Regions from separate parts of the Ferdinandcohnia salidurans genome, predicted to be linked through region 2. Evidence: riboswitches for the same ligand, from Rfam matches in the RefSeq annotation. Region 2 holds a riboswitch; the other holds the start of a gene.
The links. A riboswitch is a leader RNA that binds a small molecule or an ion and turns the genes downstream of it on or off. The one in region 2 is predicted to bind preQ1.
Positions count from the first base shown of each region.

Region 1 (3,217 bases), on a different contig from region 2:
AATCATGCTACCCTTTGTTTTTACTTTACCATTAAATTGGAAAGAACCAATAGAACCGTCCCTCTGGTCCCTAAATTCTATTCAGTGCCTCGCCAAGAAATTTTGCAAGCTCAAGCATTCCGTATTTTTCCGCTTTCGCTTCTGCATCGGAGTTGTAGTTGGTGTTTGTATTAACATCATAGGTGAAGACTTCACCATCTGCATTTTTCACAAACTCAATACCTGCTACATCAATACTTACATCTTTTAGAAATGCTTCGTAACGTGCAATCTGTTCTGGATCTACATCATTGATAATTTCAAACTTGGGACGTACTTCTACCTCTTCCCCAACTGGGCAAAACAGATCACCAATTTGACATGCATCTGCTGGGCACAGCTCAAATCCTTCTGACGTATCAACTCGAACAGAATATACATACTTACCACCAACAAATTCAGCTCTTGTAATATAGGATTCTGGTGATTGGATATACTCTTGAATGAGCGTAATCCCGTCGACTGGCTCTTCAAATGCAGGGCTATTTACATAAGCCTTCAAGGACTCTACCGTTTGGAATAATTGTACGCCAAGTCCTTTACCTGCTCGATTATGTTTTGTAATAAAAGGTACTGTTCCTAGCTTTTCAGCTGCTTCAATAATTTGCTCACGGCCCACTGCCCCAATAGTTTTCGGAGTGCGCACCCCATTTTTTTCAAGCGCTGTGTATTGCTTGATTTTACTTAACTCTAGACGAAGGGCATTACTACCATTAAAAACGGTGCGATTATGGAATTCGAGCCAATCTAAAATCCCGCCTGTTAATTCAGGAGCAAATCGATGATCCCTTGTATGCGAAGAAGCACTCATACGGTTATAAAAAACACCCTCTGGTGGTTCTGCAGTTAAATCAATGACCCCTTTATCAAGATGCCACGCCTCATATGGTAAATTAAACTCATCCAATCGTTTTGTTAAATGTGAAGTCCAATCATCATTTTCATGGATAATATATATTTTTTTAGACATATAGAACTTCTCCCTTCGTATTACCTATTGGTCCTATTGATCACTTAGTCTCTGAATCAAATTAGCTAATAAGTTTGTTCTTCGAGACATCATGGTTTAGTGCTGTTAACTACTACTCTTTTAAGTTTTTATTTTATTTATCTTATAAGAGAGATTTATCGAAAAATTAATTCCTACTAAATATATACGATTTAACTATTTTATTGAGTCCATGTCAAGTAAAAGGATTACATTTATAAGAAGCATCATTTACCAATTTTTCAGAGCAAAAAAAATGCACACGTTATGGACACGTGTGCATTTACATATCTAAAACAATCCCTTATCGGTTATCTACTTTCTCAGGATAGAGGTCGTGGTTCATCAAGCGAAACTGTGCCATTTCTTCATATTTCGTACCCGGTTTACCATAATTACACCAAGGATCGATTGAAATGCCTCCGCGTGGCGTAAACTTGCCCCATACCTCGATATAACGTGGATCCAATAGTTTAATAAGGTCATTCATAATGATGTTCACGCAATCCTCGTGAAAATCACCATGGTTTCGGAAACTAAATAAATACAATTTTAAAGATTTACTTTCTACGATTTTCTTATCTGGAACATACGAAATGTACATCGTTGCAAAATCCGGCTGATGTGTCAGTGGGCAAAGACTCGTAAACTCCGGGCAATTAAACTTCACAAAATAATCTCGGTCTGGATGTAAATTATCAACAGACTCTAAAACCTCTGGTGCATACTCAAAACTATATTTTGTATTTTGATTTCCAAGTAAAGTTAAATCATTTAATCCTTCTTCATGACTTCTTCCTGACATGAAAAAAACCTCCCTTTTCTACTATTCTTTTCAAACTAAATTGGACAAACATATAAAAAGCCACGTCCAATATGGACATGGCATCATAGTCATGTATCCATAGTTTTTTATAGAGGGTTATAAGCTATGAACCTCTCTCGATTAAACCAAGTATCTTCCCATATAATATAAGACCCCACCAAAAACGTCAAGCATGGTGGGTCACAGGGACAGGTCCTTTGTCCCACCAATTTTTGGTAGGGCACAAGACCTGCGTCCCTATTTTGCTTTTCTTGCAGCCTGCTGAATGGGATCCCAAACGCCATTGTAAGGTGGGGCATATGCTAAATCCAAATCCAATAATTCGTCTATAGACATGTTGTGAAATAGGGCCGTGGATAGGACGTCAATCCGTTTGTCTACGCCACTTTCGCCAATGATTTGTCCACCAAGTAGCTTACGGGTGACTTTATGGTAGATTAATTTCACGGTCATCTTCTTTGCATCTGGATAATAGCCCGCAATGTCTCGCGCACGGATTGTGACAGAAGCAGTTGGTATATTCAACCTTTCCGCTTCTTTTTCTGAGAGCCCAGTTCGACCAAGTGATAAGTCAAAAAACTTGATAATCGATGTCCCGACTACACCTTTAAAGGTTTTATGTAAATTGACCATATTCAAGCCAGCGATCTGCCCCTGTTTGTTGGCATGAGTCCCAAGAGGAATATAATCATCCCGCTCCTTGATTCGGTGATACTGTGTTGCGCAGTCACCCGCTGCAAAAATATCCTCCACATTTGTTTGCATAGACGAATTTACTTGGATCGCTCCCTTTATTCCTGTTACAATTCCCGTACCATTAATAAACGCTGTATTTGGCTTCACTCCCACGGCAATTAAAACCAAATCCGATTTAATTTCACCTTTCTCCGTTTTTACTGATTCAACAAAATTATTTCCAATAAAACCTTCTACTGATTCCCCAAGTCTTAGTGTTAGATGATGCTTCTTCGCCTCATCGTGAATGAGGTCAGCAAGATCTCGATCGAAAATTCCAGCAAGCTGATCGTTTCTCTCAATGATGGTGACTTTTTTTCCTATTTCCGCAAAGCTCTCTGCCATTTCAAGACCTATATAACCACCACCGATGATTGTTACGTCTTTAACATCACGGAAGCCCTTGTACACATAATCTAAAATTTCTTCAGTATCCGGTATTGTTTTTAGTGTGAAGACGCCCTGAAGTGAACTCCCTTCCCAATTTGGGACAACTGGACTGGCACCCGTCGCAATTAACAAACGGTCATATGCTTGTTCAAAGTTTTCTCCCGTGGAAAGATTAATCCCTCTTACAACCTTTTGTTTCGCATCAATGCTCTTTACCTCATGAAAGACCCTTGCATCAA
Region 1 is NZ_JBHUEK010000029.1:68,722-71,938, reverse strand. It holds gene ACFSFW_RS19770 (ATP-grasp domain-containing protein) at 71-1,009, opposite strand; gene queF (preQ(1) synthase) at 1,332-1,832, opposite strand; PreQ1 riboswitch class I at 1,926-1,973, opposite strand; gene ACFSFW_RS19760 (FAD-dependent oxidoreductase) at 2,091-3,217, opposite strand, start outside.
Region 1: linked by a shared signal. The riboswitch ahead of queF (preQ(1) synthase) and the one ahead of queD (6-carboxytetrahydropterin synthase QueD) in region 2 are both predicted to bind preQ1.

Region 2 (3,217 bases):
AGTAACTCTTAATTAATTATTAATATAGCTTAAAATTTCCGAACGAGCATTGCTGTCTTTTACGAATACCCCTCTTACCGCCGAAGTAATCGTTTTTGTTCCGGGTTTTTTAACTCCACGCATGGTCATACACATATGTTCCGCTTCAACCACTACCATAACACCATGTGGCTCTAGTGTTTCCATAATAGTATCTGCAACAGTAGAAGTAATCCTTTCTTGTAGTTGAGGTCTACGCGATACGGATTCAACTGCTCGGGCAAGTTTACTTAATCCTGCTACTCGACCGTTTCTAGGAATATAGGCGACATGTGCTGTCCCATAAAAAGGTACTAGATGATGCTCGCACATAGAGTAAAATGGAATATCCTTTACTAATACAAGTTCTTCATGATCTTCGCTAAATATTGTTTCAAAGTATTCTTTAGGATCAATTGTTAATCCTGAAAACACTTCCTCATACATTTTAGCTACACGTTTAGGAGTTTCAAGAAGCCCCTCCCTGTTTGGATCCTCTCCAACTGCCTCTAGGATTAAGCGAACTGCTTCTTCAATTTTGTTACAATTAATGTTTGCCAATAGGTTACCTCCTCATGTTGTCTAACAAAATATTTAAGTCTATGAGTTTAACTTTCCTTATAAACTACACACCTCGTTTATTTCCCCAAATATAAGTATGAAGTTGAGGTAGTACTTTCACATTTTTCAACTCTTTATCTAACATAGTTTTATTAATTAACCATTCATATTTCTGTAATAACTGGGAAAGTAGTTTTTGATTGTCTGTCGTATGATTATTGTCGTTTCCTACTTGTAGGAAGAATGGGATGTCGGGGTAACGATAATGCACTTTCTTCGCATAGTTGTAATCTTGATCATCAAATACAACCACTTTTAAACTAGTGTTTTGACCTGTGGGGATTTTATTAAGTTTATGAATAATCATATCAAGAGCATCAAAGTTTGTTACCATCTCAGAACTGGGTGGTTTAGGAGAGATTGTTAGTTCATCAATTTTTAAGAACCATTCCTGCCACTTGCTTCCCTGTGTTTCCAAAGCAACTTTTATGTTGTTTTCTTTTAATAAACAAATTAAATAATCAAGGTTTTTTAATAGTGCAGGGTTTCCACCTGATATTGTTACAAATGAAAAACCTTCACCGCCTATTGATTTAAGCTCTTGCCATATTTCTTCTGCATCCATTTGTCTTATTAAATCTTTTCCCGAACCGTCCCAAGTGAATGCAGAATCACACCAAGAACAAGAATAATCACATCCAGCTGTTCTAACAAACATGGTCTTTTGGCCGATAACCATCCCTTCACCTTGAATGGTAGGACCGAATATTTCGATTACCGGAATTTTACTCAACTTCCATCCACTCCCGTCTTACCTCCGCATAACTAGTAGGGGTTTCATATAAACGAACAAATTCTACTCTTAAATCATTATATTTTTCTGATCTTTTATTCAAAGACTCCTTCATTTTCTCATAAATCCAAACAACCATATTTTCTGCTGTTGTATTCATTTTTGGTAAAGTTTCATTAAGATATCGATGATCAAGGTAAGTTTCAATTTCCTGTTTCCAGATCTCTTTGATGTCCCCAAAATCAATTACAAGGCCAATCTCATCTACGAAACCACTAATACCAAAAACTACTTTATATGTATGTCCATGAAGGTTCTTACATTTTCCTTCATAACAGTGGAGGTGGTGTGCTGCATCAAATGTAAATTCCTTGCTTACAAGCACACGTTTCCTATGGTATTTTAGTTCACTTCTTTTAATATCTTGGTTAATTTTTTGCAGGTTTTCTACTATTCTAAAACCAAAAAAATCATGTTGTACTTTCTTGTCCACCATCGCTTTTTCATCCTTTAACATAAAAGACTTCCTTTCAAATGAAAAAACAGTACCCAAGATGAAGTACTGCTTCTTCTTAGTTTTTTTAAAGAGGGGTGCTAGAACCTCTATTATGAATCTATTTTTGTTCTATAGCTATTATACCACAGTCGATTTTTGTCGAAAAAGAGAAATGAATTCCCAATGAAAAATTAAGACTTTTACGTTCATCAATATAAATCAAACGTATATTTGCAGATGCTACGTTGGTTTTTAAATACCTTGAAGTGCACTTGCAAATCTTCGAATCCCTTCATGAATGTTTTTCTCATTTTCCCTTGCAAATGTAAATCGAACACAATTCTTATTTGAGCCCATCGTGGAACCAGGAAGATAAATAACGCCCTTCTTTATTGACTCTTCTAATAGTTGCATTTCATTAAAACACTTGTTAATTTTACACCAAATATGAATTCCGCCTTCAGGGATATAGTATTCAACTTGTTCCCCTAGATACTCTGATAGACTTGAAACAATTTGATCTCTTCTACTTTTTAAATGTACAACTAAGTTTTTTATATGAGAGTCAAATTTGTCCGATTCTAAAAAGTCATTCGCAATCCATTGGGTAAAACTAGCGTGGCCAAAATCAATCTGTTGTTTTGCATCTGATAATCTTTCAATAACGGATTTAGGACCAATTATCCACCCAATCCGTAAACCAGAGGCAACAATTTTTGACAATGAACTAATGTATAAGACATTGCCAATAACATCCATAGATTTTAACGATGAGACGTGTTCACCTGTGAAAGAAGTTAAACTGTATGGATCATCTTCAACAATAGGTATTCCGTGTTCAGAAGAAATCTCCAAGATTTTCTTTCTTCTCATTTCATTTAATAATGTTCCAGTAGGATTTTGAAAAATTGGATTAAGGAATATCATTCTTATCCGATGTTTTTTATATAGAGTAATGAGATCATCTGGGTTAATTCCATTATTATCTATAGGAAACGAATATGTTCGAATGCCTGCTGATCTAAAGATGGGAAGACTATAATGATATGATGGCTCTTCTATAGCAACAGCATCCCCTGGCTTTAGGAGGCATTGTACAACTAAATGTAAAGCCTGCTGAGCTCCAGATGTGATAAGTATAGACCCCGGACTCGTCTCTATTCTTCTAAATTCTTTAACATGCTTTGAGATTGTTTCCCTTAATATTTTGTTCCCTTGGGGATGGTCGTACCCAATACTGCCAATATAGGATCTTGTGGAAGTGATGCTTCGTAAATCCTCTATGGGAAAAAGGTCTTCAGACAATTCCCCGCTAGCCAAATTAATCAGATTAGATTCCTCGGTTTTTT
Region 2 is NZ_JBHUEK010000034.1:315,343-318,559, forward strand. It holds gene folE (GTP cyclohydrolase I FolE) at 13-579, opposite strand; gene queE (7-carboxy-7-deazaguanine synthase QueE) at 644-1,372, opposite strand; gene queD (6-carboxytetrahydropterin synthase QueD) at 1,365-1,868, opposite strand; PreQ1 riboswitch class I at 1,939-1,982, opposite strand; gene pdxR (MocR-like pyridoxine biosynthesis transcription factor PdxR) at 2,121-3,217, opposite strand, start outside.